DNA from 2 places in the Bacillus sp. LQ01 genome. Region 1 is predicted to be linked to the other one. Evidence: a T-box and tRNA genes for the amino acid it is inferred to sense, from the RefSeq annotation. Region 1 holds a T-box; the other holds one or more tRNA genes.
What was found. The T-box of region 1 lies ahead of ileS (isoleucine--tRNA ligase). A T-box ahead of a tRNA ligase gene usually reads a tRNA of that ligase, here a tRNA-Ile.
Positions count from the first base shown of each region.

Region 2: it has a tRNA-Ile gene. The T-box ahead of ileS (isoleucine--tRNA ligase) is inferred to sense a tRNA for this amino acid. The anticodon was not compared.

Region 1 covers NZ_JBYEZL010000001.1:1,311,240-1,314,674, forward strand. Annotated here, with positions in the region: gene AC22L0_RS06955 (bacteriocin-processing peptidase family protein) at 1-1,435, shown strand, start outside; T-box leader at 1,528-1,768, shown strand; gene ileS (isoleucine--tRNA ligase) at 1,822-3,435, shown strand, end outside.
Region 2 covers NZ_JBYEZL010000002.1:572,725-576,159, forward strand. Annotated here, with positions in the region: gene yqfZ (protein YqfZ) at 1-104, opposite strand, end outside; gene yqgB (protein YqgB) at 178-936, opposite strand; tRNA gene AC22L0_RS15345 (tRNA-Ile) at 1,178-1,251, shown strand; gene sodA (superoxide dismutase [Mn]) at 1,473-2,084, shown strand; gene AC22L0_RS15355 (MFS transporter) at 2,201-3,435, shown strand, end outside.

The DNA of each region.
Region 1 (3,435 bases):
ATTAGGGCAATTGACGGAAGCAAAGCAGGCGTATGAAACATGTTTAGAGCTTGATGGGAATTTCGTAGGTGTACATTTACAGCTTGCGGAAATATACGAAAAAGAAGAAAACCGTTCTAAAGAACAAAGTCATATGGTTCAGGCGATGAAAGAAGAGCCGTTGCATATTAATATGGAATATTTGGCACAGCTTTCAGTAGAAATGAACCTTCAGGAAGAATTGCTGATTGAACTAGAACAATTAGCGGACGAAGTACCTGAAATATGGCGTTTAGATGCGATTGCATATGTGTATGGAGCGATGAATGAAACAGATAAAGAACAAGCACAGATTGAATACGCGCTACAATTAGATGGTGAGCATATAGAAGTACTATATCATTATGCAAAAGTATTAGTGAAAAAAAGAAATGTAAAAGCAATTGAAGTTGCAATGAAAGTAATACAAAAAGATTTTGATAATGAACGTATATTTGATGTTTATGTAAAAGCAGTAGAGCAACATAAAAAATTGTCTAACATACGAGATTTTCTTCATACATTAAAGGTGAAAAAAGCAGAAAGAAGTGCAGCATTCATGTATGCTGCAGCTGCGGTTACGGAAATATGGATTGAACGCCAGCTGCATGAACAGCCGAAACGATCTATCATTACGAGAGCTTTTTATCGTATGAAAAATCGTGCGAAAGAAATTTCAATGGTTACTATGATAATTGATTTATATGAAATCTCTTTAAAGTTAAATCCGAAAAATAGTATGGCAGCACAGCGATTTGCGCTATTTTATGAGAATGTCGAGATGAATAAAGAAGCAATAGAGATTCTACACACGTCACTAGAAAATAAATGGGATTATGACGTAGCGAAGCAACTTGTAAATCTTTTCGTTGAGTGCGAGGAAGAAGATATGTTAAGAGATGCTTTGGAATTAACGAAACAAATGGTTCGAGAACTACCAGATGATTATGATACTCTTCTTCTGCAAGCACAAGTATTCTTTAAAGCAGGGGAAGAAAGAAAAGCAGAAAAGATTATCTTACAATTAACAGAGCAAACACCGTTTGTAAGTAGAGCATTTCTTGCTTTAGGAGAAATATATCAAAGTCAAGAAAGGTTTGAAGAGGCAATTCATGTATTAGAAAATGCTTCTGTACATCATCCAAATGAAACAGCAATTCTTCTTTCTTTAGCATCTTCATATCATGGTGTCGGCCAAACGATAAAGGCGGAAAAAATAACAAATGAAGTATTAATAATTGACGCGAGTGATTTGTTAGCAAGATATGATCGTGCTTGTTATTTAGCGCAGTTAAATAGAAATGAAGAGGCGAAGGAAGAGCTTGAATTTGTCCTTCGTGAGGATGAATCGGGATTCTTTGCTGAACTTATTGAGGATGATGAAAATTTAGCAGCATTGCGAGAATTTGAAAAGTAATTGTATAAGAATAGGGAAAAAAGATAAGGATATATTTTGAATTAGTTGACAATTAGTTGCTAAATGGCATAAAATAACTTTTAACAAAGTATACAAATCTGAAGACGAGAAAGAGTAAAATAGTGAGCTGCTCTCCAGAGAGCCGGTATATTGCTGAAAGCCGGTGTGCAGACGTTATTTGAAAATCATCTCCGAGGAGCCGAGGCTGAAAGTAAGTAAGCCCGGACGGATGTCTACCGTTACAAAGAACACGTATGATAGTACGTTGCTAAGTGCTATTAGTGAAAAAGCTAATAGAATTAGGGTGGTATCGCGGGTAAACCCGTCCCTACTTTATAGGGACGGGTTTTTTGTGTGCTTTAAAATATTCAAAGGAGTGATTGTATATGGAAAAAGTAGATGTAAAAGAATCAGCTGTAGGAAGAGAAATGCGAATTCGCAAACAGTGGAACGAACAAAATATTTTCGAACAATCAATTCAGAATCGAGAAGGCGCACAGTCTTTCGTATTTTATGAAGGACCACCAACGGCGAACGGACTACCGCATGTAGGTCATGCACTTGGACGAACAATTAAAGACTTAGTAGCAAGATATAAAACGATGGCTGGTTATAAAGTGTTAAGAAAAGCGGGATGGGATACACATGGTTTACCTGTAGAATTAGGCGTTGAGAAGCAACTTGGTATTTCTGGTAAACATGAGATCGAAGAATATGGCATTGAACCATTTATTCAAAAGTGTAAAGAGAGTGTTTTCACATATGAGAAGCAGTGGCGTGAATTCACTGAAAGTATTGGTTATTGGGTAGATATGGATGATCCATATGTAACTTTAAAGAATCCATATATCGAAAGTGTATGGCATATTTTGGGAACAATCCATGAAAAAGGATTGTTATATAAAGGACATAGAGTTTCACCATACTGCCCAAGCTGCCAAACCTCATTGAGCTCACATGAGGTTGCACAAGGGTATAAAACAGTAAAAGATTTAAGTGCAACTGTGAAGTTTAAAGTGAAAGATAGTGAAAATGAGTATTTCTTAGGTTGGACAACGACACCTTGGACACTTCCAGCAAACGTTGCGCTTGCTGTCCATCCAAATATGGAATACGTTAAAGCAAAACAAGAAAGTCATGTATACATTGTTGCGAAAGAACGTGTACAAGAAGTATTAAAAGAGAACTATGAAGTATTATCTGTTCATAAAGGCGAAGAATTATTAAACACATCTTATACAGCGCCATTTCCGATGAAAGAAGTTACAAATGGTTACCGCGTTATTGCAGCAGATTTTGTAACGGGAGATAGTGGTACAGGACTTGTTCATATTGCTCCAGCATATGGAGAGGACGATTATAGAGTCGTTCAAAGTGAAGGATTGTCATTCTTGCACGTTGTAGATGAAAAAGGTGAGTATACAGAAGCAGTACCATTTTTGAAAGGGAAATTTGTAAAAGATTGTGACGTGGATATCGTTCGTTATTTAGCGAAGGAAGGTTTACTGTATCATAAAGAAAAATATGAACATAGCTATCCGCATTGCTGGCGTTGTGATTCACCACTACTTTATTATGCAGGAGAAAGTTGGTTAATCCGAACAACTGCAATTAAAGATACATTTTTACAAAATAATGATTCTGTTACTTGGTATCCGGATCATATGAAACATGGACGTTTTGGTAAGTTTTTAGAAAATATGGTGGATTGGAATATTAGCCGAAATAGATATTGGGGAACACCATTAAACGTGTGGGAATGTGAAAGCTGCAATCATCAGTTCGCACCGAAGAGCATTGCCGAATTAAGAAAGTATAGTACGAAAGAAACACCAGAAGATTTGGAATTGCATAAGCCGTATGTAGATGAAGTACAAGTGTGCTGCGGGAAATGCGGAGGCACAATGAATCGTACACCAGAAGTGATTGATGTTTGGTTTGATAGTGGTTCTATGCCATTTGCACAATATCATTACCCATTTGAAAATAAAGAGTTATTT
Region 2 (3,435 bases), on a different contig from region 1:
GTTTTTTTATATGAACTTAACATCGGTAAAGTACCGATTTTTATATCGTAATAAAATATATAACCGAGAACAAGCACGAATAGGAATATACCTAATCTCTTCATATTCTTCACTCCTTTGCTAGGAATATATGCTTGTCCAAAAAAAAAATGCCTATTTAGGCATTTTTTTTCGTTCTTATTTTTCTTTCGGTTTTGGAACTTCTTTAATCGTTAAGTACAGAACAATTAAAACAACTGCGATATAGATGAATGTTGATCCAGGTACGACAATCTTACATGCATCCATAATCATAAAGAAGATTGTTGGGATTGTGTAGCTGTATGCAGTTAGTGTCCAAACTTGTTTATAGGATAGTTTACGTTGACCGCTCATAGCAGAACCGATGAACGCAAGTAAAGTCACACCTACAAAAGTGATGAATAATTGGAATAGGTACACTAAGAATCCAATAACAAATAATAAAATTGGATAAATATTATCGAATAAAGAAATAAATTCTTGTAGATCTTTTTTCTCAAGAGATGCACCTAACAAATCGTTATAAGAATACGTTTGTATTTGACCATTTCCCATAGAGACTACTTTATCTTTTAAAACAAATAAACCTGTTTTATTTTGATATTTTTCTAGGTCTGTTGAATTTGGATCAAATACGAAAAGTGCATTTCCTTCTTCTTTTTCAATAGGTTGATCAATATCGGCTTTTAGTTCGCCATTTTCAATTTTAAAATCAGGTAAATCTTTATCGATGACTTGATTTACCATGCTTACACCATCTTGGATAAAACTACCGTACAAAAAAGTTCTTGGAATAGTAGTAATTAAGCAAAGTAGCATAATATACAAAATGGTTTTACCGATTTTTTGAAAACGGAATAGCGCCATATCTTTAGGCGAGTATATGCTTTTTACGAATTGGGTAAATATGGACATAGATTCACTTCCTTTATGTATGTATAAAATCATTGTAACGTAGTAATCTAGAGAATCTCAAGATATATTATATTTACATATAGTGGAGATAACTAAATTTCTTTTATTAACTTTCTTCTTTTAAATAAGAAAAATACAATTGACACTTTTCTTTTCTATATGGTAAATTTATCTTACATTTCTTAAAGAGCATATCCGATAGGAATTCCTTTATTTGATATGTTGTTACATACATAATTGTGGACCCTTAGCTCAGCTGGTTAGAGCAGACGGCTCATAACCGTCCGGTCGTAGGTTCGAGTCCTACAGGGTCCATATCCATTTCACATGTTTATTATGTTAGCAGGAAGCTTCCTTGTAGAAGGAAGCTTTTTTTACGGAATATATGAGCATTTTAATTGAAAAGAAGTGGGAATTTTGCTACTTTAATGATAGCAAGACAATGTGATTTATTTGTTTGCACCCTATGGCAATTAGGGTAGAATGAAGTTGTATGTCACTTAAGTGGCAATACATAAACTGGGAGGAATATAACAATGGCAAAACACGAATTACCAAATTTACCTTATGCGTATGATGCTTTAGAGCCTCACTTTGACAAAGAAACAATGAACATCCATCATACAAAACATCACAACACGTACATTACAAACTTAAACGCTGCTTTAGAAGGTCATGCAGAATTAGCTGACAAAAGCGTAGAAGAATTAGTTGCAAACTTAAACGAAGTACCAGAAGGAATCCGTACAGCAGTACGTAACAATGGTGGCGGACATGCTAACCATACATTCTTCTGGACAATCCTATCTCCAAATGGCGGAGGACAACCTGTAGGTGAACTTGCAACTGCAATTGAAGCAAAATTCGGTAGCTTCGATGCATTCAAAGAAGAATTCGCAAAAGCTGGCGCAACTCGCTTCGGTTCTGGTTGGGCTTGGTTAGTAGTAAACAATGGTGAGTTAGAAGTAACAAGCACTCCAAACCAAGATTCTCCTTTAACTGAAGGTAAAACGCCAGTTATCGGTTTAGATGTTTGGGAGCATGCTTACTACTTAAACTACCAAAACCGTCGTCCAGACTACATCGGTGCATTCTGGAACGTTGTAGATTGGAACGCTGCTGAAAAACGTTACCAAGAAGCAAAATAATTGTAACAAATATAGAATAAGCTAGGGGAGAGCCCCTAGCTTTTTTCTATGCTTTCCTTTTACATAATTGGGCTTGTCTTTGGAAGACTAGAACATGAAGTAAAGGAGAGTTGTGTATGAAATGGAAACATATAATTGGTGACGTTGAAGTGAATCGGGATTTAGTGTTATTGCTCCTTATAGGAGGTTTATACACGCTCGCAATTTCTTTATCGAATACGTTTGTAAATATTTATTTATGGAAACAAACACAAAATTATGTGAATCTTGGCTTGTATAATTTAGCCAGCGTGGTATTACAGCCTCTCACATTTCTTGTAGGGGGGAAATTAGCGAAACGTATCGATCGCTCGATTTTATTACGAATAGGGGTAGGAACGCTCGCAATTTTTTTTATCGTTGTCTTAGTAGCAGGGAAAAGTGCTTCTCAGTATATTCTATTAATGGGGGCTCTTTTAGGAGTAGGATACGGTTTTTACTGGTTGGCTTTTAACTTATTGACATTTGAAATTACAGAACCAGAAACAAGAGATTTCTTTAATGGGTTTCTTGGACTTCTTACATCCTTCTCTGGGATGATTGGACCAATAGCAGCAGGATACACAATTTCACGTATGGAGAAATGGAGTGGCTATACTGTTATATTCTTTCTTTCATTAGTTCTATTTGCAATTGCTGTCGTCTTAAGCTTCTTTTTATCTAAAAGAGAATGTGAAGGGCGTTATGAAATCGTGCAAGTATTGAAAGAACGACGGATTGATAAAAATTGGGGAAAGATTACACGAGCTCATTTTTTCCAAGGATTGAGAGAAGGAACGTTTATTTTTGTCATTTCAGTATATGTTTATTTAGCAACTAATAGTGAGTTCGCATTAGGGAAATACAGTTTAGTGAACTCTGCTGTATCCTTTGTATGTTATTACTTAGTTGCTCGTATGTTAAAGAAGGAGTGGCGAAAAAAAGCAATTTTACTTGGAGGCATTATTTTATATGCTGTCGTCTTTTTAGTTATTTTCAATGTTACATACACGAAATTACTTATTTATGCGGCATGTATTGCAATTGCATATCCTATTTTACTTGTTCCGTACGGATCAATGACATATGACGTAATTGGTAGAGCAAAAAATGCGAGAGAATGGCGTGTGGAATATGTCGTTGTTCGGGAGCTGTGGTTAAACGCCGGAAGAATCTGTTCCATTTTAAGTTTTTTATGTGCTGTACTATTCTTTCCACCTGAAAAAAGTTTACCTTACTTATTATGTATTTTAGGTGCTGGACATTTTCTTATTTATTTTGCAGTTAAAAATGTCAAATATGATGAGGGAAATGCGAGTAAAACAAGTGTTGT